DNA from 3 places in the Lactobacillus sp. XV13L genome. Region 1 is predicted to be linked to each of the others. Evidence: predicted binding sites of a transcription regulator. Region 1 holds the regulator's gene; each other region holds the start of a gene.
The links. Region 1 encodes HrcA, which represses chaperone genes, less so after heat shock. Its sites were predicted from a motif close to TTAGCACTCNNNNNNNNNGAGTGCTAA; they were not measured.
Positions count from the first base shown of each region.

Region 2: a site for HrcA is predicted at 7,968-7,994, ahead of AC2JF6_RS03000 (ATP-dependent Clp protease ATP-binding subunit). Genes of this name have one in related genera too.
Region 3: a site for HrcA is predicted at 2,824-2,850, ahead of clpP (ATP-dependent Clp endopeptidase proteolytic subunit ClpP). Genes of this name have one in related genera too.

Region 1 covers NZ_JBWXGD010000001.1:245,198-255,334, reverse strand. Annotated here, with positions in the region: gene infB (translation initiation factor IF-2) at 1-1,062, shown strand, start outside; gene AC2JF6_RS01185 (ribosome-binding factor A) at 1,081-1,443, shown strand; gene truB (tRNA pseudouridine(55) synthase TruB) at 1,486-2,379, shown strand; gene ribF (riboflavin biosynthesis protein RibF) at 2,399-3,331, shown strand; gene hrcA (heat-inducible transcriptional repressor HrcA) at 3,464-4,513, shown strand; gene grpE (nucleotide exchange factor GrpE) at 4,526-5,137, shown strand; gene dnaK (molecular chaperone DnaK) at 5,156-7,021, shown strand; gene dnaJ (molecular chaperone DnaJ) at 7,096-8,235, shown strand; gene lepA (translation elongation factor 4) at 8,391-10,137, shown strand, end outside.
Region 2 covers NZ_JBWXGD010000003.1:46,476-56,612, reverse strand. Annotated here, with positions in the region: gene AC2JF6_RS03055 (RluA family pseudouridine synthase) at 1-66, opposite strand, end outside; gene AC2JF6_RS03050 (NAD kinase) at 53-859, opposite strand; gene yjbM (GTP diphosphokinase) at 859-1,488, opposite strand; gene AC2JF6_RS03040 (CYTH domain-containing protein) at 1,965-2,588, shown strand; gene AC2JF6_RS03035 (DsbA family protein) at 2,670-3,287, shown strand; gene AC2JF6_RS03030 (competence protein CoiA family protein) at 3,262-4,122, opposite strand; gene AC2JF6_RS03025 (adaptor protein MecA) at 4,186-4,920, opposite strand; gene spx (transcriptional regulator Spx) at 5,024-5,422, opposite strand; gene ptsP (phosphoenolpyruvate--protein phosphotransferase) at 5,557-7,290, opposite strand; gene AC2JF6_RS03010 (phosphocarrier protein HPr) at 7,290-7,556, opposite strand; gene ykzS (protein YkzS) at 7,668-7,850, opposite strand; gene AC2JF6_RS03000 (ATP-dependent Clp protease ATP-binding subunit) at 8,041-10,137, shown strand, end outside.
Region 3 covers NZ_JBWXGD010000003.1:104,685-114,821, forward strand. Annotated here, with positions in the region: gene AC2JF6_RS03265 (hypothetical protein) at 1-77, shown strand, start outside; gene AC2JF6_RS03270 (class II aldolase/adducin family protein) at 84-827, shown strand; gene AC2JF6_RS03275 (hypothetical protein) at 1,682-2,056, shown strand; gene clpP (ATP-dependent Clp endopeptidase proteolytic subunit ClpP) at 2,206-2,790, opposite strand; gene AC2JF6_RS03285 (SH3-like domain-containing protein) at 2,963-4,711, shown strand; gene AC2JF6_RS03290 (Fur family transcriptional regulator) at 4,744-5,208, opposite strand; gene AC2JF6_RS03295 (APC family permease) at 5,297-6,739, opposite strand; gene AC2JF6_RS03300 (LBA0864 family S-layer associated protein) at 6,927-8,465, shown strand; gene AC2JF6_RS03305 (SH3-like domain-containing protein) at 8,621-10,137, shown strand, end outside.

The DNA of each region.
Region 1 (10,137 bases):
AAGACGGGCGAAAATGTTGACGAGCTGCTGCAGATGATTCTGCTGCAGGCCGACGTGATGGAACTCAGGGCTGACCCTGAACAAAAGGCAATCGGTACTGTTATTGAGGCCCGTCTGTCAAGGGGACGTGGTCCCGTTGCCGACCTGCTAATTCAGCAGGGCACGCTGCATACCGGTGATCCGATTGTTGTCGGCAACCGCTTCGGGCGCGTCCGGGTCATGACCAACGACCGCGGTCGCCAGATTGAGAAGGCGACGCCATCGATGCCGGTTGAAATCACCGGATTGAACGATGTTCCGGAGTCGGCCGACAAGCTCGTTGTCTTCGACGACGAGAAGACCGCCCGTACCATCGGTGAGCAAAGAGCCGAACAGGCCCTCGTGCACGCGCGTGAGAACGTTCAGCACGTTACCTTGGACAACCTGTTTGACACGATGAAGAAGGAAAACATGAAGGAAGTCGACATCGTTTTGAAGGCTGACGTCCAGGGTTCTGTCGAAGCACTGCAGCAATCGCTTGAAAAGATTGAGGTTGAGGGCGTGCGGGTCAACATCGTCCACGCCGGTGTCGGTGCGGTTAATGATTCGGACGTCACCCTTGCTGGGGCCTCTAATGGTTTCATCATCGGATTCAACGTTCGTCCAACCGCAACGGCCAGGTCACAGGCCGAGTCCGACGGCGTCGACATCCGCCTCTACAGCATTATTTACAAGGCCATCGACGACGTTAAGGCCGCCATGCAGGGGATGCTCGAGCCTACTTATGAAGATAAGGTTGTTGGCAACATGACCGTCCGTGAAACCTGGAAGGTTTCAAAGGTCGGAACGATTGCCGGTGCCTTCGTTGACTCTGGCTACGTTTCCCGTGATTCGGAAGTCAACCTCATCCGCGATGGCGTCGTGATTTACACCGGCAAGGTGGCTTCACTCAAGCGCTTCAAGGACGACGTCAAGATGGTTAAGCAGGGCTTTGACTGTGGGCTGACGATTGAAGGCTACAATGATATCAAGATTGGCGACGAACTCGAAGCCGTTGAAAAGCAGGAAGTTCAGCCTAAGTAGTTTTGCTAGGAGGAAACGATGAAGCACAGAATAGGTCGTGTTGAAGGAGAGATCCTCCGTGAACTGACTAAGATTTTGCGGAAGAATATTCGTGATCCACGCGTTGATGACGTCACAATCACGGCGGTTGAATGTACCAATGACTTGTCTTATGCGACCATTTATTACAGCATTCTTTCCGAAGATCCGCAAAAAGAAGAGGAAACCGCTGCTGGTTTGGAAAAAGCCAAGGGAATGATGCGCCACCTGCTGGGACAGGTTTTGACCGTCTACAAGGTTCCCGAGCTGATTTTCAAGCGCGATAACTCAGTCAAATATGGTAGTAAAATTGATCGCTTGATTGCTGACCTCAAAAAGCAGGACACGGAGCGAAACAATTAGTTAAAGCGCCAAACGGCGCTTTTTTAGTCGGCGGGGGCAATGATGATAAACGGAATTTTAGTAATCGATAAGGACAAGGGCATGACGAGCAGCGACGTCGTATACAAACTGCGGCGTGCACTGCACATTAAAAAAATTGGCCATGCAGGGACACTCGACCCTGATGTGACGGGCGTCTTGCCGATTGCAATCGGGCAGGCGACTAAACTGATCGAGCTTATGCACACGCGTAACAAGAAGTACGAGGGCACAGGCGTCCTGGGACTAGCAACCGACAGCTACGACCTGAGCGGCAAGGTGCTGGCGAAAGAGGAAATAACGGACCTAATTAGTGCCAGCACGATTCAGACGGCCATGCAGGCCTTCACCGGCTCCATCGTACAGGTCCCGCCAATATATTCGGCCGTGCGGGTCAACGGCAAACACTTGTATGAGTATGCCCGGGCTGGGATCGCGGTTGAACGGCCGCAAAGGACCGTGCGGGTTTTTTCTTATGATTTAAGCGGGAACCCCACGTTGGATCGGCAGGTATGCCGGGAAACCTTTGGCTTTAAGATCGAGTGCAGCAAGGGCACCTATGTGCGCTCGCTTGTTAACGATCTGGGTGCAAAATTAGGCGTGCCAGCCGTTATGGCCAGCCTGAGGCGCACGGCGAGTGCCGGCTTTGATGTTCACCAGGCGGTCAAGCTGGATGAAATTGTCAGCGATCCGAGCAGGGCGGCTGCTCTTATTCAGCCCATCGATGCTTTTTTTGCGGATTACCCGCAGGTGGACCTACCGGAAAACCAGTGGCTCAAGGTGCAAAATGGGGCGGCAATCTCCCTGGAAACAAATGCAAAATGGGTTGCATTACGGTACAATAAAAGGGTTAAGGCAATATATCAAAAAGATGATACCCAGTATCGCCCCTATTTAATGCTTTTACAAAATAATTAGGTGAAATGAAGGCTTTATCGTGCAAATTATCCATTTAACTTATCCGGTAGAAGAAAACTTAATCCCGGACAAAACCGTTTTGGCCCTCGGCTTTTTTGACGGCGTTCACCGCGGCCACCAGCAGCTGATTAAGCTGGCACAAATGGCGGCGAGAAAAAGCAGCCTGCCGCTGATGGTAATGACCTTTGACCGGCACCCTAAAGAGGTGTACCAGAATGCCGACGTGTCCTACATTGACAGCCTGCCAGAAAAGGCCTACAAAATGCGTGCGCTGGGGGTAGACTACCTGCTGGTGATGCACTTTAACGACCGTTTCAGCAGGCTGACCGCGCAGGAATTTGTCGATGAGATCATCATCAAGCTCCACGCAGACACCGTTGTGGCGGGCTTTGACTATACGTACGGACCGCGGGACGTTGCCAACATGACCAACTTTCCGCGCTTTGCCCGCGGCCGCTTTAAGATTATTGATGTTCCGAAACAGTCTTATGAGGGGCAGAAAATCGGTTCGACCGAAATTAAAAAGGCAATTAGTGCGGGCAACATGGCGCTGGCGGCAGAACTTCTGGGTGAACCCTACGTGATGTCGGGCACCGTCGGGCACGGCTTGCGCAACGGCCACAAGTTGGGCTATCCGACCGCAAATCTGGTCTGGAGCGAGAACAAGGTCGTGCCCAAGGTCGGGGTTTACGCCACGAGAACCAAGATTGGCGGCAGGTGGTACGACTCGATGACCAGCGTGGGCTACAACGTTACCATTCACAATGGCAAAAAAATCTACATTGAATCAAACCTCTTTGGCTTTGATGAAGAGGCATACGATCAAGAAATGATTATCAAGTGGTATAAGTATACCCGCGGCGAGATTAAGTTTGCGGGCCTGGCTGAATTAAAAAAACGGATGGCGCAGGACGAGGCCGAGATCAAGGACTACTTTGCCCGGCAGAAATAGTTTTTTATGTGCAGCGCGGGTTAATTTTATTGCAAAAAAATTAGCACTCGACTTGACATTCTGCTAAATACTAGTATCATAATAGTTGTTAGCACCTAACAGCAATGAGTGCTAAAAGTGAGGGCGATACTTATGTTGACCGAACGTCAAGAACTAATTTTAAAAACAATTATTAATGATTTTACGCAGACCAATGATCCAGTCGGCTCCAAGACCGTGATGAAGCAGTTGCCGATTAAGGTTTCAAGCGCAACCGTCCGCAATGAGATGGCTGTTTTGGAAGACAAGGGACTGATTGAGAAGACCCACTTGTCGAGTGGGCGCGTGCCGTCAACGGACGGTTACCGCTATTACCTCGATAACCTGGTTGAACCCCTACAGATTCCGTCATCCGTCTACCAGCGAATCGTGAACCAGCTAGACCAGCCGTTTCACCAGGTAAATGAAATTGTGCAGGAGGCAGCCAAGATTCTGTCAGACTTGACCAACTATACGGCCTTTGCGGAGGGACCGGAAAGCAGCAACTTGACCATCACGGGCTTCCGCATTGTCCCGCTGTTTAGCCGGCAGATTATGGCGATTCTGGTGACAAGTGACGGCAATGTCCATAACCAGGTCTACAGTCTGCCGCACAACGTTCACGGCGATGAGGTTGAGAAGGCTGTCCGAATGATTAACGACGAGTTGGTGGGCAAAACGCTCAGCAAGGTAACGCCGGCACTGCTTAACCGCGGCCTGGGCAAGAAGCTCAGCAGTCATCACGCGGGCGAGCTGCTTGATCTGGTTGAGGACGTGATTAACGATGCTGCCAGCGAGCAGATGTACGTTGACGGACAGCTCAACCTATTGAATACCGCTTCAATGAGCGACGTCGCGAGCCTGCGGTCGCTGTATGAACTGATTGACCACAACGACTTGATCTCAAGTTTAATGGACCAACCTAGCGGCACAAGCATCGGCCATTATCCAGTTCAGGTTAGCCTGGGTTCGGAATTGTCCAATGACTTGCTGAAGGATTACAGTCTGCTAACGGCAGAATACAGCGTTGGCTCGCACGGCAAGGGCGTGATCGCGCTGCTCGGCCCGAACAATATGCCGTATTCGCAGGTGATTGGCCTTCTGGAATATTTCAGAAACGAATTGGCCAAGAAGCTGCTGGAGTATTACGGTCGGTTTAAATAAAGGAGGTTAGCCGTGAGTAAGGAAAAATTTCCTAAAGAAAAAAAACTAAAGAAGGATAAAACCGAATCTTCTGAAGCGGCATCCAAGAAAAAAGATGCAGGCAAAAATGAATCAGCTGCCGGAGCAAATTCCGGCAAGCTGAAAGACGCAGGGGCTCAGAAAGAAGACTCTGCCGCTAAGCTGGTTGCACTACAGGCTGACAACCGGGACCTCGAAGACAAGTTCCTGCGCAGTCAAGCTGAGATGCAAAATATGCAAAACCGTTATAACAATGAACGCGCGCAGCTGATCAAGTATGAATCGCAGTCTTTGGCAAAGGATATTTTGCCCGCAATGGACAACTTGGAGCGCGCACTGGCCACTAAGGTCGATGACGAAGCCTCAAAGCAGCTCAAGAAGGGGGTTCAGATGACGCTCGACGCACTTGTCAAAGCCATGAAGGACCACGGAATCAGCGAGATTGAAGCGGAAGGCGTCAAGTTTGATCCGACGCTGCACCAGGCCGTGCAAACGGTTGGGGCTGAGAATGATGATCAAAAGGATCACGTTGTCCAGGTCCTGCAAAAGGGCTACCGTTATAAGGATCGCACTTTAAGACCAGCAATGGTCGTTGTTGCACAGTAAGTGAAAGGAAGTTAAACAATGTCAAAAGTTATCGGAATTGACCTCGGAACTACCAACTCAGCAGTTGCTGTTCTGGAAGGAAAAGAACCTAAAATTATTACCAATCCGGAAGGAAATCGGACTACTCCGTCAGTAGTTGCTTTTAAAGATGGCGAAATTCAGGTTGGTGAAGTTGCCAAGCGGCAAGCAATCACTAATCCGAACACGATTTCATCAATCAAGCGCCACATGGGCGAGACCGATTACAAGGTTAAGTTTGGTGATAAGACCTACACGCCGCAAGAAATTTCAGCGATGATCCTGCAGTACATCAAGAAATTTGCTGAGGACTACCTGGGCGAAAAGGTCACTGAGGCAGTAATTACGGTTCCCGCTTACTTCAACGATGCGCAACGTCAGGCCACCAAGGATGCCGGCAAGATTGCGGGCCTGGAAGTTAAACGGATCATCAACGAGCCGACTGCTTCTTCACTGGCCTATGGTCTTGACAAGGATGCCGAAGATGAAAAAGTTCTGGTCTATGACCTCGGCGGCGGCACCTTCGATGTTTCTGTTTTGCAGTTGGGCGATGGGGTCTTCCAAGTTTTATCTACCAACGGTGATACGCACCTTGGCGGTGATGACTTTGATGACAAGATTATTGCCTGGCTGGTCAAGAACTTCAAGGATGAAAACAGCGTTGATTTATCCAAGGACAAGATGGCAATGCAGCGGTTGAAGGATGCCGCTGAAAAGGCCAAGAAGGACTTGTCTGGCGTGTCGTCGACTCATATTTCGCTTCCGTTTATTTCTGCTGGCGAAGCAGGACCGCTGCACCTAGAAGCAGACTTAACGCGGGCCAAGTTTGAAGAATTGACGGCTGACTTAGTCGACAAGACCAAGATTCCATTTGACAATGCGCTAAAAGATGCCGACCTCACCGTTAATGACATTGACAAGGTGATTTTAAATGGTGGTTCAACCCGTATTCCAGCGGTGCAAGAAGCGGTTAAGAAGTGGGCTGGCAAGGAGCCTGACCACTCAATCAACCCTGATGAAGCCGTTGCGTTGGGTGCGGCAATCCAGGGCGGCGTTATCTCCGGCGACGTTAAAGACGTTGTTCTGCTCGATGTTACGCCCCTTTCCCTGGGGATTGAAACCATGGGCGGCGTCTTCACCAAGTTAATCGAAAAGAACACGACCATTCCAACCTCTAAGAGTCAAATCTTCTCGACCGCGGCCGACAACCAGCCCGCCGTTGACGTGCACGTTTTGCAGGGTGAACGCCCAATGGCAGCGGACGACAAGACGCTGGGCCGCTTTGAACTGACGGATATTCCTGCTGCTCCACGCGGCGTCCCGCAAATTCAGGTTACCTTCGATATTGATAAGAACGGTATCGTCAACGTTTCTGCCAAGGACATGGGGACAGGCAAGGAACAGAAGATCACGATCAAGAGTTCATCCGGTTTGTCTGATGAAGAAATTCAGAAGATGCAAAAAGAGGCCGAAGAACACGCCGAAGAGGACAAGAAGAAGAAGGAAGAAGTCGACTTGCGCAATGAAGTTGACCAGTTAATCTTCTCCACGGAAAAAACGCTCAAGGACGTTAAGGGCAAGGTATCGGAAGATGATACCAAGAAGGTTCAAGAAGCCCTTGACGCTTTGAAGAAGGCGCAAAAGGACAACAACTTGGACGAAATGAAGACCAAGAAGGATGAATTGTCTAAGGTTGCCCAGGACCTAGCCGTCAAGCTATACCAGGCAAATGGTGGCGCTCAAGGTGCCCAGGGTCAAGGCGGACCGCAGGCAGGTCCCCAGAAACCGGGCACCGAAGGCGGCGATGCAAACAATGGTGCGGCTGGCGACGGTGAGTTCCATAAGGTAGACCCAGATAAGCAATAGGTTTATAATTGAATAAATCAGAAAAGAACTGCCGCAAAGTAGTTCTTTTCTTTTGGAAAGTAAGGAGCTTTTAGATGGCACAGGAAGATTATTATGGTGTGCTCGGTGTTGATCGCAATGCCAGTGATAAAGAAATTAACTCTGCTTACCGTAAATTAGCAAAAAAATACCACCCAGACATCAACCATGAACCGGGTGCTGAAGAAAAGTACAAAAAAATCAATGAGGCCTATGAAGTGCTCCATGACCAAAAGAAACGGGCCCAGTATGACCAATTTGGTGCAGCCGGTGTTAACGGCCAGGGCTTTGGCGGAGGCGGCCAGGGCTATAGCGATTTTGGCGGTTTCGGCGACTTCGGCGACATCTTCAACGACTTCTTCGGTGGTGCAGCAGGCAGCGCACAGCGCCGGGCTAATCCAACTGCCCCAACGCGCGGGCAGGACCTTGACTATACCTTGACAATTGAATTTATGGATGCCATTAACGGCAAAAAAACCCAGATTTCATATACGCGCAGCGAAACCTGTCCGACGTGTGGCGGCAACGGTGCCGAAAAGGGCACGCACCCAATCACTTGTGACAAGTGCAACGGCACGGGCTACATGACGATTACCCAGCAGTCGCTGATTGGCGTTGTGCGCCGGCAAACCGTCTGTGATAAGTGTCATGGTCGCGGCGTCATCATTGAACACCCGTGCCAGACCTGTCACGGCGACGGCGTAGTTCAAGGCAAGAACACGATCGAGGTTAATATCCCAGCTGGTATTGATAACGGTCAGCAGCTGCGCTACGAGGGTCAGGGCGAGGCCGGCAAGAATGGTGGTCCTTACGGTGACTTGTATATTAGTTATCGCATCAAGCCATCAAAAGACTTTGAGCGCAGCGGGACAACGATCTATACTACTGTGCCGATCTCCTTTGCCCAGGCCACGCTGGGGGATGAAATCATGGTTAAGACGGTGCACGGCGAGCAGAAGCTGAAGATCCCCGCCGGCACCCAGCCCAACAAGAAGTTTACCCTGCACGGCGAGGGCGTACCCTATATACGTGGCAACGGCTCTGGCGACCAGATAACAACCGTTGACGTCCAGATACCGAAGTCCATCAACGAGGAGCAAAAGAAAGCCCTGGTCGACTTTGTCAAGGCCGGTGGCGGTTCGATTTCGCCGCAGGAAAAGGGTTTCTTTGAACGACTGAAGGAAAAGCTGCAGTAATTAAGCAAAAGAACTAGCTCTTAACAATTATTCGGAGCTAGTTCTTTTTTTGGATAAGCGCTTGGGTGAGAACGATAAGAAACAGCCAATTTAATTTTATCCATGATGTGAGTTTGTTATAATGGAAGGTAATTAGCAGAGGGTGCAAATAATTTATGGACATTAAAAAACTACAAGACTACCAAAAACATATCCGCAACTTTTCCATCGTGGCCCACATTGACCACGGCAAGTCGACGATTGCCGACCGGATTCTGGAACTGACCGATACGGTTTCGGAACGCCAGCTCAAGAACCAAATGCTGGATGACATGCCGCTTGAGCGTCAGCGCGGGATCACGATCAAGATGAACTCGGTTGAGATCAAGTACCATGCCCAGGATGGCGAGGATTACATTTTTCACCTGATCGACACGCCGGGACACGTGGATTTTTCCTACGAGGTTTCACGTTCGCTTGCGGCCTGTGAGGGCGCGCTCCTGGTGGTTGATGCTTCGCAGGGCGTTCAGGCCCAAACACTGGCCAACACTTATTTAGCGATTGACAACGACCTGGAGATCCTGCCCGTAATCAACAAGATTGACCTGCCGTCGGCGGACCCGGAGAAAGCCAAGGAAGAAATTACGGAGATGCTGGGAATAGACGCCACGGACGCGGCAGAGGTTTCCGGCAAGACGGGCCAGGGCATTGCCGAACTGCTGGAATACATCGTCAAAAACGTGCCGGCACCACGCGGCGACCTGGAGGCGCCCCTGAAGGCCCTGATCTTTGATTCCAAGTACGATGACTACCGCGGGGTTGTTCTGTCCGTGCGGATCGAAGACGGCACGGTTAGGCCCGGTGACCGCATTCGCATCATGAACACGGGCAAGGACTACGAGGTAACCGAGGTTGGCGTTCTGAGCCCGCAAACGGTGAAAAAGGATATCCTCATTGCCGGAGACGTGGGCTACGTTACGGCCAACATCAAGTCTGTGCGGGAAACGCGGGTCGGTGACACGATTACTGCGGCTGCGAATCCGACGGCTGAGCCGCTGCCGGGCTACCGTCAGATTCCACCGATGGTATACTCGGGGATGTATCCGGTCGATAATTCCAAGTACGATGATTTGAAAGAAGCCCTGCAAAAATTGCAGCTGAACGACGCTGCACTGGAGTTTGAACCGGAGACGTCAACGGCCCTGGGCTTTGGCTTCCGCTGCGGTTTTTTGGGACTGCTGCACATGGACGTGGTTCAGGAGCGCTTGGAGCAGGAATTTGACCTTGACCTGATTATGACGGCACCGTCAGTTGACTACCATGCGATCATGAACGACGGCTCGACCAATGTAATCGATAATCCGTCTGACCTGCCCACGGCGGGCGAGTACAAGGAGGTCCAAGAGCCTTACGTCAAGGCCGAGGTGATGGTTCCAAACGACTTCGTTGGTCCGGTGATGGAACTGTGCCAGCGTAAGCGCGGCGAGTTTGTCACGATGGATTACCTGGACAAGTACCGCGTTAACGTCATTTATGACATGCCACTGGCCGAAATCATCTATGACTTTTTCGATGACCTCAAGTCCTCGACCAAGGGCTACGCATCGCTTGACTACGAGATTACCGGCTACCGTGCGACCGACCTGGTCAAAATCGATATCCTCTTGAACAAGCAGGCAATCGATGCCCTAAGCTTCATTGCCCACCGCGATGAGGCGCAGAAACGCGCACGGCAAATGACGTCGATGCTCAAGAAGCTGATACCGCGGCAGAACTTCGAGGTCGACATTCAAGGCGCAATTGGGGCCAAAATTATTTCGCGGGCAACGGTCAAACCCTACCGCAAGGACGTTACGTGGAAGATTCATACGGGGGACCCCGACCGGCGCGCAAAGCTGCTTGAAAAGCAGAAACGGGGCAAAA
Region 2 (10,137 bases), on a different contig from region 1:
TTTCATTAAAAAAGCCCCCAGGCGCAGCGAACCCTGCCCGCGGACGGTAAGTTTAAACCACGTCATTGTCGTCTCCGATGAAGGCACTGTGAACGCGAGTCCAGAAGTGCGTGTGCCCGAAGCGGTCAAAGCGGATTGCCTTGCTGGAAATGCGGTAGTTGATTTTCCGCGCGTTGCGCACGTTGATGCGGCTGCCATCAACGGTCATCACGAAGTGGTCGGCGTTGGGCACAATTGTGATCTGCTGCTGGGGGGCAATTACGATGGGCGACGACAGCGTCCTGAAGACCCGGTTGTTGATGGACGCAATCTCGGCCATCTGCAGGGCCTTGAGCTGGGGGTGAATCACGGCGCCTCCGAGCGACTTGTTGTAGCCCGTCGACCCGGTTGGCGTTGACACGCAGAGTCCGTCGCCGCGGAAGTTTTCAAAGAATTGGTCGTCAATGAAGACGTTGGCCTCCAGGGTGTGCGAAACCCGCTTGACCGCCGACTCATTCAGCGCAAGGTAGTGCCGCTTTTCGCCTGCCTCCGTCACCAGCTCGGCTTCCAGCAGCGGGTAGCGCGCCGTTTCTGGCTCCCGCAAAAAGAGTGCGTCAACCATTTTGTCCACCCCCGTGCTGCGCCAGTCAGTGTAAAATCCGAGGTGCCCCGTATGAATGCCGATGAACCGAATGGAACTAATCTGGCTTTCATAGCGGTGGAAGGCGTTGATCAGCGTCCCATCTCCACCGACCGTGATGACCACGTCGGGGTACTTGGCGTCAAAGACCACGCCGTTTTTTGCTTCAAGCACTTTGCGCAGGTGCGCCACCACCTTCAGCGTCTCTTGATTCGTATTATGGGCGATTGCTATCCTCATTATTTTTCCTTACCCTTGTTTTTGGTGAAGACTCTCTGTGCTTCCTGCACCTCGTCCTTGATCAGCGACATCTCCTCGTCAAGCTTGTACGCGGATTCCGCAGTCGACTTCAGCCGCTTTGAAATGTCATCGGGATACGAGCCCTGGTACTTATAGTTCAGCGTATGCTCGACCGTCGCCCAGAAGTTCATCGCCAAGGTGCGGATTTGAATTTCAGCCAGTAATTTCTTGGGACCGGCGGGCAGATAGACGGTGTAGGAAATCACCATGTGGTATGAGCGGTAGCCGGACGGCTTAGCGTTCTGCACATAGTCACGCTCTTCAACCACCTCCATGTCCGCACGCGCGTGAATCAGGTCGACAACCTTATAGATGTCATCGACGAACTGACTAACAATTCTGATGCCCGCAATATCCTGCATATCGGTTTCAATCACGTCCGGGCTGATTACCCGGCGCTCCATTTTTTCTTTAATTGAATCGATCGACTTTACCCGGCCGACCACAAATTCGATCGGTGAAAGCTCCCCTTTAGTCAAAAAGCTCTGCCTAAGGGAGCGGAACTTAACCTTTAATTCTCGAACGGCCTCATCGTAAGGCCATAAAAAATTATCCCAATCCATTTTCATAGAAATAGTTCCTTTCTCAAACAGCATACACATTTTAACACAAAAAACGTGCGAGCAATTTTGCGGAGCAACCGTTTGCAAGAAGCGGAACGCTTTTTTGCCAATGCTGGCTAATTGACTGGCGCCAAGGGCCTTTTAGCACCGCAAGCAATTTTGCGCACCCATCCTTAATCACTACCTTAAGATTATGATAAACTAGTTGACACGCTCGGCGCATGCCGTGGCGTGAATGCGCCATCTTGCTTTCAATAAGCCCCTGTATAGGACTTCTTTTGCGCGTTATTTTTATGCTTTCATAAGCTAAAATTTTGACTATTTTACTAATCTTGACCGAAAATGATAGATACTATGCTTGAAGGCTAAATTGCTAGCGCTAGCGCACAAGGGCGGACCGCTAAAATCTTTCATGTAGTACTTAAATGAAACTGGGTCTGTTTTTTGAATTTTTGCGCAAGTTGGAAAGGAATGATTGCTTTATGTCTGAAAACACCGAAATTGAGGCCAAGGTTGTCTTGCCTCAGGATATCTACCGCAAAGTGCTTGCGGGCTTTGCGTCCAAGAGCAGCTTTGACCAGGTCAACTACTACTTTGATACGGACAGCGGCCTCCTTAAAGAGGCCAACGTGAGCTGCCGCATTCGGCTCTTCGCCGACCACGGCGAACAGACGCTGAAGGTGCCAAATACCAGTCCCGTCCAGGCCAACTACCACGAGGCGATCGAGATCAATGACGCCCTGACGCTTGCCGCGGCCCGGCACTTGGTCGACCAAGCCCAAACGCACCCTGATTTTAATTTTCACGGCACCGTCGGCAGCTACCTCAACGCGCATTTTGGTCCTGCTATAAGTCTGCGCTTGCAAACCTATTCCAAGACCCACCGCAGCCTTCTCAGGGGGCCGCACGGCTGCGAGCTGACGCTTGATGATACCGTTTACCCCGATGGCTACGAAGACTTTGAACTCGAGATTGAGAATTCGCAACTAGCCTTAATCAAGGGTGTTTTAAGCCAGTTAAAGCAGGACTACGGTTTTACCCAAAACGCCGCCAACACCAACCAGGCAAAAATTGCGCGCGCTTTCAATCACCGTGCTAAAATGTGAATACGTTAAGTGTATTTCCCCTAGTTCAACCGGCCATTCAAAAAATACACAGCCACTTAATCAGTACGGAGGAGTCTGACTATGTTTGAGATTTTTCTCTTTGTTAATCCCATTGGCACATATTGCTACGATGCAGAAGTTTTAGTTAAAGAAGCAATCGATGAACTCAATATCAATACCTGTTTCCACTTCGTTCCCATTACCAATGCGAAGGTTATCAAGGATGACATCATGCGGCGCAAGCGGGCCAGACAGCACATCAGCAGCGTCTCGGAATACACGTTGGCATCTTACCAGGCCCTGCGCAATTACCACGCCATCAAGTTCGAATACGGCAACAAAAAAGCCCGCGCATTCCTAGTGAACATGCAGCGGGCACTCAACCAGAATTTCAACCGGTATTCCGCAGACCTGCCGAAGAAAATCGCAAACAAGCTCAACCTCGACTACGACCGGATCACCAGCCCCGCCATTAGCGGCTACATCGAGGATTCGATCCAGCTGGACAAGAACCTGGCACAAAAATTCAGCGTCCACAACTTCCCCACCACCATCATCTTCAACGAAAGCGGCAACTACAACGGCATCCTTCTGGAGGGCATCGTGGCACACGACAAATTGATCACGCTGCTACAAAACGGGAGTTGCCTGGAGGAGCAAGAGGAGTACTACCCTAGCACCCACCTGCGCCTGATTTAAGGTAAAAAGAAGCATTGTCGCATGAATGAACCCGGCGCAGCCGGCTAAACACCCACGCGGGCAGGTCGGCGATTGTCATCTGGTTCTCGTATAATTTAGCCGCGATGCACATTCCCTTAATACTCTTTTGCACCACTTGCTGCTGCAGGTAACGCCTCTGCACGCCGGGATCCACGCGGTAGTCTTTAAGCACCGGGCGAAAGTGCCACAGACGCGCTAATCCAGCCGCGTTCAACGCAAAAATCGCCGCTTGGCAATGGACGGTCTCCGACAGCGGTGCAAGCTTGACGTTATACTTGAGGGTCAGCACTTCTCTATAGGGATTGATTTCTAAATAATAATCACGCCACAACCTGTTTTCGCGAAAGAAAATGAGTTGTGTTTTTTTGATGCTGCGCTGCAGGTAGTGCCGGCGCCCTACTACCCAGATGTCCCTGACGCCAATCTTATGATACAGGGCATGACGGTGGCTGAACTCAGCGCTGCCAAGCGGCGCACACTGCACCTCAAAGGCCAGCTGCGGGCTTGCCAGGACATCGGCACGCAGTCGCCCGCCTGCTAGTGAAACCTCAAGACAGGCATCAAAATGTGCCCCACGCAGCGCAGACTGCAGGAATTTTTTGCTGCGGGCATGTTCTTCTTTTTCGCTAACCGAGTTATTAACCCGTGCTGCGTGTTTAAAGTAGGCCGTAGCGGCCTTAATCACGAGTTGCACCTTTTGCCCGCAGCGGGGACAATAGAACAGCTGCTCCTGCACCCGGATGGTCCCTTTTTCCAGCAATTTGGCCGCTACTTTCGCCGCTACCAGCTTATTGTTCAACAGTGCCGCGTACATAATCGCCACCCCTTAATTAAGTACGCAAAAAGGACAAGTTTTACCTTGTCCTTTATTAGAGCATCAGTGCTTCGTTTTAGTAAAATAGTTGCGCAACTGTTCCAAGGCGTCATGCGCAATCAGGCACTTGCCGGTCGTTTTGACCCGCGCCATCTCGCTTCTTTTAACCTTAAGGCCATATTCGGTGGCAATTGCCCATGCGTCATCGGGCTTGAGTTCCACGTAGTTTTCATCCTGAAAGTCCAAATCCAGGTAGAATTTTCCCCGCTCGAAGTAAAGGCTTGAAGAAAGGTCGCTTACCCGCAAGCTGTCGGCCAGTTCTGTCACACGGTCAATATCATCAAAGCAGTACGCCTGCTCCTTCTGGAACTTCTTGAGCGACTTTTCCATCTTGGCCTTGATCGCATCGTCTTCATCCGCCCCAGCCGATTCTTCTTGCGCGTCGTCATCATCGGCCTCCAAGTCCAGAAACGACCTGCGCAGGTCATTTTTGCCCGGGCCCATCTGGGGCTCACCCGTGGCGCTATCAATCAGCTGGGACAGGTCATCGCGGTCCTTTTTTGGCACCTTGGTAATGAGCAGGTCCAACCCGCCATTATTGGGCATCACCTGGAAAGTAACGGGCGCATCCTGACTAAATGAGTGGTCAGTGTCAACTTCATCCAAAATTGAATAGAAAAAATGCTGAATCTTATCCCTGTCGCCCAGCAGGTCTAAGACCTTCAAGCCACGCCTTGCCAGTTCATTTTTATCTATTCGTACCCGAATAGTATTTTCATTAATGTGATCTACTTGCACGAGTTCTCACCTCCATTGGATCCTTTCAACTATTGTAGCCTATTTTGCCCATAAAATAAAAGCGTTAGTCTAAAAACCAACGCTTTTTCCGCAAAATTCTTAATTACAGGTCTGCAGTTTTCTGCATTTCTTCAAGCTCAAGCCGGCGAACCTTACGCGGCAAGAACCGCCTGATTTCGTCTTCATTATAACCAACCTGGAGGCGTCGATCGTCCATAATAATTGGTCGTCTTAAAAGACTTGGATTTTTCTCAACCAAGCCAAGCAGTTGATCGATTGATAGATCATCAAGGTTAATTTTTAGTTGTTGAAATGCTCTCGAACGCGTTGAAATAATTTCTTCCGTGCCATTCTCAGTCATCCGCAGAATTTGGATAAGTTCCGCCTTGGTAAGTGGCTCTGAAAAAATATTCCTTTCCCGAAAAGAAATATCGTGCTTCTTCAGCCACGCCTTGGCCTTGCGGCATGAGGTACAACTCGGAGATACATATAAATTTACCATATATTCACGCTCCTTTGAACGATACTATTCCTTACCAGAAACATTATAGCACATTACTTCTTTTTTGTAAGTAGTATTTTAAAATAAACATTAAAAAAGGCACATCAATTTTCATTAATGTGTCTTTTTCTTGGTTACTTGTTTACTTTTGCCATTAAGTCCTTAACGAGCTGCTCATTTTCCTCTGCCGTTTCGGAAATAAAACAAGCCTGGTTGGCTAATTCCTTAATGTCAGCGGTGTTAAGACTCTTCATCAAGCTTCTAATGCGCAAAATTGAGGTTGCACTCATTGAGTACTCGTCGAGTCCCATTGACAGCAGAATCGGGAACATGGTGCTATCGCCAGCAGCCTCCCCACACATGCCACACCAAATGCCATTTTCGTGGGCTGCATCAATCGTGTGCTTGATTAAGCGCAAAATTGCGGGGTTAGCCGGTTGATAAAGGTAAGAAACATTATCATTGCCACGGTCAGCCGCCATTGTGTACTGAATCAAATCATTGGTGCCGATTGAGAAAAAGTCAACTTCCTTGGCAAATTGATCGGCTAAAACCGCCGCCGCTGGAACTTCAATCATCATGCCCACTTGCAGGTCTTGACCAACCTTTGTGCCCTTTGCAGTCAATTTGTCTTTTTCTTCGCTCAAAATGGCCTTGGCCTTGCGCAATTCGGCCAGCGTGCCAATCATCGGGAACATAATCCCGAGGCTACCATATGCCGAAGCCCGCAAAAGTGCACGCAGCTGCGTCCGGAAAATCTGTTCATTTTGCAATGACAATCTGATTGCCCGCACACCCAAGAATGGGTTCATTTCTTCCGGCAGGTCCCAGTAATCCAGGTGCTTGTCGCCACCAATGTCCATTGTTCTGATGATTACCTGCTTGCCATGCATGCCCTCAATGACTTCTTTATAAGCATTGAATTGATCATCTTCACTCGGAAAGTCCTTGGAGTCCATATACAGGAATTCGGTTCTGTACAGACCAACGGCCTCGGCACCGTTTGCATGTACGCCTTCCATATCATTGGGCGTACCAATGTTTGCCGCAATCGTGAACTTCTTGCCGTCAGCGGTCACTGATGGTTCATTCTTCAGTTTTTCCCATTCAGCCTTCTGCTTTAAGAAAGCCGCACTCTTTTGCTTGTATGCAGCGATCTGGTCGGCGCTTGGTTCAACAACCGCATCACCGTTCAGCCCGTCAACAACCAGCGTCTGGCCGTTTTCAACGTCCGTGGTGATCGAATCGGTCCCCACAACGGCTGGCAATTCGAGCGAACGGGCCATAATGGCCGAGTGGGCTGTCCGGCCGCCGATATCGGTGACAAAGCCCCTAACAAACTTTTTGTTTAACTGCGCGGTATCACTCGGGGTTAAGTCGTGGGCAACGACGATAACCTCATGGTCAATAGCAGCTGGATTAGGCAATTCCTTGCCTAAGAGGTGGGCCATAATCCGCTTTGAGACATCGCGCACGTCGGCCGCACGCTGCTGCATGTACGCATTATCGGTCATGCCCTCAAAAATGCTGATGAATTTCTGCGCCGTCTCGTCAAGCGCCGCTTCACTGTTGACCTTTTGATCCTTAATTGCGGTTTCAATCGCCCCGGTAAATTCAGGGTCATTCAAAATCATCAAATGGGCTTCAAAGACCTGGGCTTCGTCTTCACCTAAACTCTTTTTCGCATCATCACGAATTTTTTCAACTTCAGTTGTTGAAACTGCAACTGCGTCTTTGTAACGAGCTAGTTCGCCATCAACGTCGCTGACAGTAGTCTTTGAGAACGAAAGATCCGGTTCAACCAAGAGATAGGCTGGTGCTACAGCAATACCATCGCTTGCAGCAATTCCTTTTAATGTCTTGGTCATTATTCTGCCAAACCCTCTTTTTTCATTGTGTCAGAAATAGTTGCGATTGCATCTTTTTCGTCGTCGCCTTCGGCACTGATTGTCACATCGGCATTCTTGCCCACGCCAAGCGACATCACGCCCATGATTGACTTCAAGTTAACAGACTTGCCGTTGTATTCCAGGTTGATATCTGAACCAAACTTTGAAGCGGCCTGTACTAACAATGTAGCCGGACGAGCATGAATACCTGTTTCTGCAATAACATGAAAATCGCGTTTTTCCATTATAATATCTCCTTTGAATTGAAAAAATCAAACCGGTAAAATCTACCTATTCGTGTATTAGATTATCATTTTTTTGTGAATTAAACAACAAAAATGTAACAGTTTACATCACTAAAGTTCACTCTTTGACTTAGTATAAACTATTTTTCCGCCACGCAGGGCTTTACCGGTTATGTTCTGTCTTTTGCCAAAAGATCTCAAGGCTGCTTGGAATGCAAAAGCTTTCCCCGGTTCCACTTCATAATGATCAAGCGCACCACTTGCCAACTGCTCAAGAATTATTTGGTAATCCAAATATACCACCATTTCTTTTAAACTAAAACACACTAAATCTTCCTTCAGCAAATTTTCTGGTTTTGCTCAGGTCATTTTACCATATTTTATACTTACTAAAAATAAGTTTTCCAGTACTTAGCACTTGATTATCTAGAGTGCTAATTATATAATTTAGTGGACATAACTTGAAATGAAAGGCGGTATTTACATGCTTTGTCAAAATTGTCAAAAACGGCCAGCTTCCATTCACCTTTTCGCTAAGGTCAATGGCCAAAGCCGTGAAATTAATTTATGTGGACAGTGTTATCAACAACTAAAACAACAGGGAAATATTAACATGAGCAGTGACAATGGTGGATTCTTTGGCGACTTTAATGACCTCTTCAACAGCTTTAACGGCAGCGCAAGTGGCAACTCCGGTGAACCGCAAATGAGTAGCGGTCAGGGTACCACGCCCCCGAACGGTGCCAATGGCGGTGGTCGTTCGCTGCTTAGCCAGTACGGTACAGACCTGACCGCACTTGCCAAAAAGGGCAAAATCGACCCGGTCATTGGGCGCGATAAGGAAATTGCGCGCGTGATCGAAATTTTAAATAGAAGAACGAAAAACAACCCCGTGCTGATCGGTGAAGCCGGCGTGGGCAAAACCGCCGTCGTTGAGGGGTTGGCCCAGCAGATAGTTGACGGTTCCGTGCCCGCAAAGCTGCAGGACAAGCGAATCATCTCGCTTAACGTGGTTTCACTGGTACAGGGCACCGGCATTCGCGGTCAGTTTGAACAACGGATGCAGCAGCTGATTCAGGAGTTGCAGAACCACAAGGAGATTATTCTCTTTATCGATGAAATTCACGAGATTGTTGGTGCGGGCAATGCCGAGGGCGGCATGGACGCCGGCAACATTATCAAGCCCGCACTCGCCCGCGGCGACCTGCAATTAGTTGGTGCAACGACGCTCAAGGAGTACCGTGAGATTGAAAAAGATTCGGCACTCGCCCGTCGCTTCCAGCCCGTTGACGTTAAGGAACCATCGGTTAACGAAACGATCCGGATTCTCCAAGGGATCCAAAAGCGCTACGAGAGCTACCACCACGTGCACTACACGGATGACGCAATCAAGGCAGCCGCAGAGCTGTCTGAGCGCTACATTCAGGACCGCTTTTTGCCAGATAAGGCGATCGACCTGCTCGATGAAGCCGGCTCGCGCATGAACCTGACGATTCCCTTCGTCGATAAGGAAAAAATGAAGGAACGGATTGACGCGGCCCAACAGCTTAAACAGGAATCACTCAAAAATGAGGACTATGAAAAGGCCGCTTATTACCGTGACCAGATTGAAAAGTACAATAAGATGAAGGACCAGAAGGTTGATCCCGATAAGTCACCCGTGATTAGCGCCAAGATTATGAACAAGATTGTTGAAGAAAAAACGGGAATTCCGGTGGGCGATTTGCAAAAGCAGGAAGAAAACCAGCTGCAAAATCTCGCCCCCAACCTTAAGGCGCACGTCATTGGCCAGGACAAGGCCGTTGACAAGGTGGCCCGGGCCATTCGGCGCAACCGCATCGGCTTCAACAAGACCGGTCGGCCTATTGGCTCCTTCCTCTTCGTTGGTCCCACCGGCGTGGGCAAGACCGAACTCGCCAAGCAGCTGGCCAAGCAAATGTTTGGTTCGGAAAATGCGCTGATTCGCTTCGATATGTCTGAGTACATGGAATCGTATTCGGTCTCCAAGCTGATTGGGTCGGCTCCGGGCTACGTCGGCTACGAAGAAGCCGGCCAGCTCACCGAACGCGTTCGGCGCAACCCGTACAGCCTGATTCTGCTTGACGAGATTGAAAAAGCCGATCCATCGGTTATGAACCTCTTCCTGCAGATTCTGGATGACGGGCGCTTGACCGATTCGCAGGGGCGCACGGTTTCCTTCAAGGATACCATCATTATCATGACGTCAAATGCCGGTCAGGGAATGAAGAACACCAGCGTCGGCTTCAACGTCGAGAATGCAGAGGACAAACCCGACTCCGCTAGAAATTCGATGAGCCAATTCTTTAAGCCCGAATTTTTGAACCGGCTAGACGACGTCATTGAGTTCAATGAATTGTCTAAGGACGACCTGCTTAAGATCGTCAACCTAATGCTGGACGAAGTCAACGACATGGTCAAGACGCAGGGACTGCAAATCACGGTTACCAGCCAAGCCAAGAAAAAGTTGGTCGAAGAAGGCTTTAATCCGGATATGGGTGCGCGTCCGCTGCGGCGAACGATTCAAGAAGAGGTTGAAGACAAGGTGGCCGACTTTAAGCTG
Region 3 (10,137 bases), on a different contig from region 1:
ATAATCAACAAAGGGAAATTAGATATCAAAAAGCACGTGCTAAAAGTAAACAATTAAAAAGAAATAGAAAAGGATAAAATAAAATGATAGAGAACTATAATATTACAAAAGAAAGATTGCCATTTGAAAATGAAAGAAAAGACATTGCTGAAGTAGCACGAGAAATGTTCAATCGCCAAATGACTAATGTTGCTGGCGGCAATATTTCAATCAAGATTACTCCAGATGAAACTTTTTCTTATGATGGACAAACATATTATGCAAATCATGATTATCTATTGATGACGCCAACGTTTATGTCAGAAGCGTGGTTCTCAAGATTAAGTGCTTCGCAAATTCTTGTTATTGATATGGAAACCGGTAAAAAGTTAGCGGGAGAAGGTCGATTGACCCGTGAAATAAATATGCATATAGGTGCATATAAAGCAAATAGTGGTATTCAAGTTGTTTATCATTCGCATGCACCTAAAAGCATGTTTTGGGCTACTATGGGACAGGATATGCCTAATCTAACAGAGATTACATCATTTAATATTCCATTAGGAAAAATCAAATGTTTACCATATCGGGAAGCATGTAGCAAAGAATTAGCAGATTTAGTTCACGATGAACTGGTTAAATTAGGCGATGATGCTAAGGAGAATATTTTTTTGCTCAATAGCCACGGGATTTTGATTACCGAAACGGATTTGCATGCTGCCGCAGAAGTTTTAGAGACTGTAGAATGGAATGCTGAAATTGCTTATAAACAGACAATTTTCAAGAAATTAGGAATTATAGACCAGTATCAATCACGAGGGAAAAGTACTAACGGCATGATTGATTAAAAAGCAAGAGTAATTACATATTCAAAAATAAAAGAGGCTAAACGTATTCGTGATAATATCACTGTTTAGCCTCTTTTTAATCAAAGTCATAATAATAGTTCTACAATTAAATCAATCGGTGAAGTAAACCCGCTAGATTGGATTCCAAGCCATCTAGCGGTTTTATTATGGTTAAAGTTACCGTCGAACAAAAATCACAGGCGCTTAGGCTAATTAAAGAAGTCTACAGTGGTCGCCACGTGGCCAAGATAATTAGCACAGGGTCACAAAAAAATTATGGTAGTCGATTCAAGCTTCAGATCTTAATTGGAAAAAATAATATGACTAGACTTAGCAAAATACTGCTTTTTTTCAGGATTACTCCCCCTAGCTTAATTGTGCACTGGCAAAACTATTTGATGAAGACGTGTTTGTTGTGCTTGATATTAATAGAAGCCGACTACCGATGAATAAAAACAAAAAATTAAAAAATAATAATAAATAATGTTTACAATTAATAATAAATAATTTATAATTTAATTTAACTAGCAATAGTTGAATTATTCTATCATGAAATAGTTATGTTTTAAAAGGGCGCAATTCATTGTGGTCAATGCTTGCAGTCGCGATTATTCAGCCGGCAGTGATTTCTGCGGGCGTGATAAAAGCGGCAAATGATGCTCAATGATATTGCCACGCGCCATTTTAACTCAAAGCGCGGATGATAGCATTCGAAAAGGATGGCAAGATTAAGGGTATTTCGGCTTTTGTGCTGTATAGCCGAGGAAAAGCGCTTTTTTCAGGCTACCGGCAAGGGTTATGCCCCGAAATTACGCTTTCTTGGTTAGAAAAGCAAAATTTAAAGGGTAAAACAAATGAAAAACAAAATAATAAGAGCCGTCCTGATCTTAATAAGTCCAATATGGATATCCTTATTTAATCGAGAGCCTTACGTCTTTTTAATATGGGCAGTCAACGGCTACCTGATATCGATAATAGCCACAACCTGGATCGTTATAGAGGGGAATACGCTGCTTGAACAAATCGGCAACGACCTGATTTACTGCTTGATCATGCAGGGCCCAGCAATCAGTTTTGAGTTGCAATGCTTAATGAACTGGACGGACAAGCAGCAGAACCACCCGCTGCTGATCTTCTTTATCCTGTTGTTAAACATCGGTTTGATAATTCTGTTTGACTGCCTGATTTATCAGGCCAATTTTCAGAATAAGAGGCAAAGCAAAGGATAGAAATTTTATTGTATTTAGATTCTGAGATTGGCATAAACCTTTTAGGTGGCTGGGTGCGCTGATAGCACGCCACCTTTTTTTATTAACCGCATAAAAGGGTCTGGGAAAAACTTATTTCCCAGACCCTTATTCTGATTAAATCTGCTTGGTTATTTCTTCTGGTTGACCATGATCTCGTCAATTAGGCCGTAGTCCTTGGCTTCCTGGGCGGTCATGTAATTGTCGCGTTCAGTGTCTTTTTGAATCTTCTTCAGCGGTTGACCGGTCGTGTCATGCAGGATTTCATTAATCTTTTCCCGGTTCTTCAGGATTTCGTTAGCTGCAATCTGAATGTCGGTTTGCTGGCCCTGCGCGCCACCAAGCGGCTGGTGAATCAAGACGGTGGAGTTCGGCAGGGCAAAGCGTTTGCCCTTGGCACCACTGGTCAAAAGAATGGATGCCATTGAAGCAGCCATGCCAATAGCAATCGTGGAGACGTCGGACTTGATAAAGTTCATGGTGTCCATTATGCCCAGACCGGAAGTGATCACGCCACCCGGTGAATTAATGTAAAGCGAAATGTCCTTGGTGTTATCCTGAGCATCAAGGAACAGCAGCTGTGCAATGATTGAGTTGGCCATATTATCGTTGATTTCGCCACTAAGCATGATAATGCGGTCCTTCAACAACCGGGAATAAATGTCATAAGCGCGTTCGCCACGGGCAGTTTGTTCAATAACTGTAGGTACAAGCATATTTTACCTCCTAAATTTATGTTTCTCTTTTAATTAGCACTCTAATAAGTACAGTGCTAATTAAAGCACTTACGCTAAAGGCTGTCAATGAAAGTGTATTGATTTTGTATTCTTTGTTACAGCATCCGTATTATATAATAGCAATATAGAATTTTGATTTGGAGGAAATGTTTTGAAGCGTTTTAAAAAATTTGCGACGATTTCGATGACACTGCTGGGTGGCCTGCTGATTTCAGCCAAGCTATCGGCGACACCGGTTGCGGCAGATTCAGACAACACTCAGCCACAGGGGCAGGACAGCACGAATCAGCCTGCAAACGCGGCACCCGCTAACAAGACGGGTGACAGCGGCAAGACCGATGCAAACAAGCCTGGTGCAACGGACAACGAAGCGGCTGATAACGGGGGGCAGGATGATGCTAGTGATCAGCCTATGCCTAAGAAAAAGAAGCCTAAGCAGGTCGTTACCGGCTACGCGATGATGACCAAGGTGGCTGGCAACAAGAACTACAAGGTGTGGAAGAGCGTTACCAACGGCAAGGTGCACAAGAAAGTGGCCGATGGGATCAACTTCCAGTACAGCCACATCCAGTCAGACCAACTGATTGAGACCAAGAAGCAGCGCTACTGGCGCATTTACGTTAATGGCCGTCAGGTTGGCTACGTCAACGAGAAGTTTTTTGCGAGAAACCAAATCGCAGTGCCCAAGACCATCTCACTGGTGCGCAATGAAAACTACACCTTTCCCACCCGTGATGCTATCTCTTACGTTACCAACTTTATGGGCACGGTGATTGACAGTCAGGATGAACAGGTCAAGGTTTCAAAAGAAAATATCGACTGCTCAAAGCCTAAGACCTACAAGATTAAGTATACCTATGGCGATGCCAAGGCAGTGGTCAAGATTACGGTAAGAAAGAGCACGACCGAAGGGATTGCCGACCAGAATGCGGTAAACACCATCACGGCCAGACCGGGAACTAGCGACCACCAGACGTGGAAGACCCACTACGGTTCATCCATCAACTACATTAGCCCAACCGAGTACACTCCCGAAACGGAAAAGCACACCTTAACCAGTGGCAACTTGACCTTGAAGACAAGATTGTACCAGCCGGTTCTGCTCAGCGTAAAGGATCCTAGCGATGACAACATCAACCGGGTCGGTCACATTCCAGAAGGCGTGACGGTATCAAACAACTGGGCTTACACGAGTCTGCTCAGTCACACGAACCTGACCTCCGGCCACATTGTGGGCTATGACATGAGCAAGATTACCAACCCGTTCGATGCCCAGCTCATGCTTGACATGTCGCAGAAGGATTTCAACAAGTTTGCTGCGAACATCAAGGTCAGCCCGTACATTCCGATTGGCCACGGCCAGGCACTGGGCGCCAGCGACGACTACGTCTACATTTTGAACAACGACAACACGCTGAAGCAAACGACTGATTCAATGGAATTGGTTCAGATCCGCAAGAGTGACCTGCAGATCAACAAGATTTGGACGTTCAAGACCTGGGTCGGCGACGAGACCAACCCGCGCTACTTCCAAAACGGCGTGATCGTTTCCGATAAGGAGATGTATGCCGTCTACCACGACACCGATAACAACTGCTACGAATACTGGCAGCTAACCCGTACCGGCGACAACTGGTATCCAAAATTGGTGGGCAAGACCGACGGCAACTTTGTCAATAACAATGCGCCGGTTCAAGGCTTCACTTACGACACCAAGAACAAGAACTTCTACCTGGCCTTCAACGACCTGATCTTTAAGATCGGCCGTGACGGCACGCTGAAGGATACTTATTCATTCGACACCGGTCGGGAGATCGAAGGCATGTCGGTCAGTGGCGGCAAGTTATACGTTAACTTGGCCCAGCGTGCAGAGCTGCTGGCCAGCGCAAAAATCAAGTAATCAAGCATTAGTAATGCAAAAACAAGAGCTTCTCAGCTCTTGTTTTTTTGCTCTGCGCTTTTTTTCTGGCAATCGGGACAGAGCCCGTAAATCTCCAGGTGACTTGTGGATGCGACGTAACCGGTCTGCTTTTCGGCCTCCATGCGCATGCGCGCTTCAACCGCACTAAAGTCGGGGTAGAAGACATCCGCAATCTTGCCACAACTAGTACAGATAATGTGAAAGTGAGGCTTGACAAAGTAGTCGTAGTGCAGGGATTCATCGCCATTCTTGATTTCAACCACCACACCGGCTTCAACCAGCTTGTTAAGCGTGTTATAAACGGTTGCGCGGTATGTCGGCTGGCGTTTTCCATCACTGATTGCTTCAAGGATAGTCGCAGCGGTGGGGTGATTGTGGTGTGTCATCAGGTAAGAAAGAATCTTCAATCGGGGTTTTGTGACTTTCAGATGGTGGGTGTGCAGCAAATCTTCGGCTGCATTAAGATAATCTACCACAATGTCATCTCCTTTGCTTAACTATAGTTTAGCATTATTACACAGCAAAAACCGCCCTTTGCAAGGCGGCTTAATTAATCTTTAGATACTATGATACGAATTTGGCATCCTGGCGGTGCTTAATAGCCGGCAGAATCAAGCCTAGTAGAACCAGTACAATTGGAGTGATGATGTTCAAAGCCAACGTATACGGGTCTGACGAATAGATGCCGAGCACGCAGCAGGCGAGGTTGATGGCAAAGCACCAGATGCCTGCGACGTATGCCAGCCCCTGGTGCTTGGTCATCTGGTAGTTGCCCGGCGTGTGGAACTTAGCGTTTTGCTTGCGCAAGGCGATGTAAGCAGCAAACACCCACAGGTAGCGCAGCGGCATCACAATCGAATTGAGCTTGATTAATTGGGCCATAACCGCCTGAGCATCGGGCAGCAGGGCCTGCAGTACGATCAGGCCGCCGGAAAGAACTACGATCATCCAGATGCCGTTAATGTAGGCCCCGTGCTTGTTGACCTTCAGGAGCTTCTTGGGGATGTAATCCTTGGCTTCCTTGCTGCCGAGAAGCATTCTCAGCGGTGCGTCGATGCTGAGCACAAGCGTTGAAAATTGGCCGATAACGTTGCACCAGGCATAGATATACATGAACAGTCCGCCCAGGCCATAGTATTCGCCCAGCCGGTTGAAGGCCATGTAAGGACCATTAGAAATATATTCGTTGAGGTTGTTGTTAACCGCCTTGGTATCGAACATCATTGCGAGGGCGATGGTGCCTAAGATGGCCGATACCATGACCATTGCCGACAATCCGAGCATTGCCTTCGGGAAGTTGCGGGCAGGATCCTTCAGTTTGTTGACGTAAGGCGAAATCTTTTCCGCGCCGCCGACAGCGAAGACCAGAATGGACAGGGAAGTAAAGTACTGCATGTTGAAGTTGGGCACGAAGTTTTTCCAGTGCCAGCCAATGTTCATGAAGCTGGCGTGCGGATTAATTGCCGGTGCGGCAAACATCATGATAATGAACAAAAGCGACATGATAAACATTGATGAGCCGGCGATTGTTGACAGTGTCTTGATGACGGAAACGCCGCGGCTTGCGAGCCAGCAGAAGAAGAGGAAGACGACCAGGGTTGCCAGTTGCGTCCAGGAAGTAGGAATGCTGTCGTACCAGTTGGTGTTGCCGAAGATGCCCCAGGACATGCCCCTTAATCCACCGGTACCCTTGCTTGAAATATAGACAACGTGCACGGCCCAATAGGTCCATCCGGTGTAATAGGCCCACTTGGGTCCCATTGTGGCATTTACCCACGAGGAAACGCCGCCGTTGGACTCCTTGAATACGGAACCAAGTTCACCGACCATGAGTGAATACGGGATGAAGAATAGCAGGAAGATAAGTATCCAGCTGAAGACAACCTGTGTCCCGTTGAAGTACACGAAGCCATTGACAACGTTGCCAAAGCCCCAGACGGTGGAGAAGGCCATTAGCGCCAGGGTCGTCCACACCATCTTTTTTGTTTGTTTCTGTGATTCGATCATATAATCTGTTCTCCCTAAATAAAAAGTGATAACCGCCTAATTATATACCAAACAAGAGTGTAATACTATTATATCTGCGAATTTTAGTACTTACATACAAAACAACTATTGATTCGTCAATATAATAGTGTCAAAATAATTAATATATGAAACTTGAAAGGAAAAAGAGAAAAAGAGGAAAAGTGAAATGAAAAAAGGAGTCAAGTCTAAGTTATTGATTGCCGGTACGGTAATCGCAGCGAGCCTATTCGTGGGATGCAATAATTCTGTGACAAATGCCCAAAGCTACCGCAAGGCGGTCACGAAGATTGCGGGAAGCAAGACGTATCCAATCTATCGGCATGTTTCTAAGCAGGGACCATTCGGCAAATTTACGTCAACTAAGTATTTCAAGCACGCTCAGATTCAATCGAAAAATTCGGTTGCAACTAAGCGGGGCAAGTTCTGGAAGATTATCGTTGACGGCCGCACCGTTGGTTGGGTTAACCAGAACTTCTTTGCGCGCAACCAGATTTCGGTTGCCAAGAAGGTTAGCCTGGCGCAAAATCCGGACTTTTCGTTCAGGACCAAGGATGCCATCAACTACGTGACCGACGGCAGCGGTACCGCCGTCAGTCCAAATAAGGTTAGCGTGTCTAAGTCAAGCATTAACTCGGGCACGCCGGGCGAAACGAAGGTTGACTACAGTTACGGCAAGGCCAAAGCAAGCGTTAGCGTCACCGTTCGCGGAGATAAGAACGAGGGCATTGCGCACGCTGGCATTACGCCTAAAAACGGACCCAAGGCCGTTGCCACCTGGAAGGGCAGCTCGAAGTCATCATCCCGCAACTGGAACGCGGCCCACAATTATACCGCTGAGACCAGGGCAAACGCCTTTCGCGCAAATGGCTTGACCTTGAAGACCAAGCTGTTCCAGCCGCGCTTCGTCAGTTTAGGCTACCACCAGGCAGGCGACCAGATGGGCCAGGTTGGCCCCATCCCAGAAGGCATTACCGTTCATGGTTCCAACTTCACGGTTGCGGAATTCACATCCAGCAGCAGCCAGAATGGCCACTTGGTGTCGTACGACCTGAACCACATTAACAAGTTTAGGGCGCAGAACCTGGCAGACCTTAACTGGTCGACGTTCAAGCGTTATGCTTCGCACATCAAGGTCAGCCCGTACATCAAGCTGGGTCACGGCCAGGCTATCGGTTCGTCGGGCAGCTACATCTACGTCATTGCCAACAACAATACGTCCAGCAACTCCAGTCAGTCCGAAGAAATTCTGCAGATCCGCAAGTCCGACATGAAGATCAACCAGATTTGGAGCTTCAGGATCTGGAACGGCACGTCGTCCGGCCACACCAACCGCTACATTCATAACGCAACGTTCGCCGGTGACAACACCATGTACTGCCTGTTCCACAACGGCGGCAACGGTTACTACGAATACTGGAAGGTCACAAGGTCAGGCGACACCTGGACGCCGGTTGAAGTTGGTGCCACGAGGGGCAACTTCATTAGCAACCATTCACCGGTTCAGGGCTTCACGTACGACCAAAGTCACGGCAACTTCTACATCGGCTTCAACGACTACATCTTCAAGGTCGCTCAAGACGGCACATACAAGAAGACCCACCGCCTGCACGTTAAGCGTGAGATCGAGGGCCTGTCGGCTTCAGGCAGCAAGCTCTACGTTGAATTTGCTCAACGCGGCGAGCTGACTGCGGGCAAGATTAAGTAAAAAATTTATACATGAATTAAGGCAGCTTCAAGCACGGGGCTGCTTTTTTTGTGCTAGATTTTTGCTTAAAGGTGTATCAAGCACCAACTTTCCATTGCTTCTATTTGCTCTTAGTGCAAAAATAATATATACGAATATTGAAAGGAAACGGATTAATGGGGAGAAGATTGAGAAGCAAGCTGCTGATTGTGGGGGCTGCAACCGTAATCGGCTTATTTTTTGCTGGCAGCACTACTTGCGCATATGCAAAAAGCTATCATAAGGCCGTGACCAAGATTGCCGGCACGGGCAATTATGCCATTTACCACCACGTTAAAAAGAAGGGGCCGACGGGCAGGTTTACCTCAACGAAGTATTTTAAACACGCACAGATTCAGTCTAAACAGTGGCGTAAAACCAAAAAGGGCAAGTTTTGGAAAATAATCGTGGACGGGCGTCCCGTGGGCTGGGTTAACCAGAACTTCTTTGTGCGCAACCGCATAGCAGTTGCCAAGAAGGTCAGCCTCGTGCAGAATGCCGATTACTTCTTCAATACGCGGGATGCAATTAATTACGTTGCCAACGCAAGCGGCACTGCCGTCGACGTATCGCGGGTGCGGGTCTCGCACTCGGACATTAACTCCGGCATGCCCGGCAGGACGATTGTTGATTACCGCTACGGCAAGGCCCGGGCGAGCGTCGCCGTGACGGTTCGCGACAATGTTAAGGAAGGCATTGCTCGCGCCCGCAAGAAGCCTATTTGGGGCCCTTTTCCCGTCCCCACGTGGAAGGGGAGCTCGAAGTCCACGTCGCGCAATTGGAATGCCAAGCACCATTTTACCTTTGAAACCCGGCCGAACACGTTTTACGGGGGCGGCCTGACCCTGAAGACCAAGCTCTTTCAGCCCCGGTTCGTTAGCCTTGACTACCACAAGGCAGCGGATCGCATGGGGCAAGTGGGCATCATTCCGCAAGGCATCACGGTTCGCCACTCCACTTTTACCGTTGCGGTGTTCAATTCAAGCCGTGACAAAAAGGGCCACTTGGTTTCTTACGACTTGAAGCGGATCAAGAAGTACAAGGCGCAGAATCTTCCCGGCCTGAAGTGGGGGACGTTTAAAAAATACGCCGCCCACATCAAGGTCAGTCCCTACATTAAATTGGGGCACGGGCAGTCAATCAGTGCAGCGGGCAAGTATATTTACGTCCTTGCCAATGACAACGCCTATAAAAACGCTACAAGGTCTGAGGAAATCCTGCAGATTCGCAAATCGGACCTGTGTGTTAACCAAATCTGGAGCTTTAGGATCTGGAACAAGACCAAAAAGAAGCTGACGGGGCGCTACATCCACAACGCAACGTTTGCCGATGGGCACACCATGTACTGCCTGTTTCATAACGGCAGTCACCACCGCTACGAATACTGGAAGGTGACAAGGACAGGCGACACCTGGACGCCGGTTGAAGTGGGCGCCACGAACAGCGACTTCATCAGCAACCATTCGCCGGTCCAGGGCTTCACCTACGATCCGCGCCACAACCAGTTCTACATTGCCTTCAACGACTACATCTTCAAGGTGGCTCGAGACGGAACCTGCCGAGCCACCTACCCGTTGAACGTGCGGCGCGAAATCGAGGGGCTGTCGGTTGCGGGTGGCAGACTCTACGTTGAATTTGCCCAGCGCGGCGAATT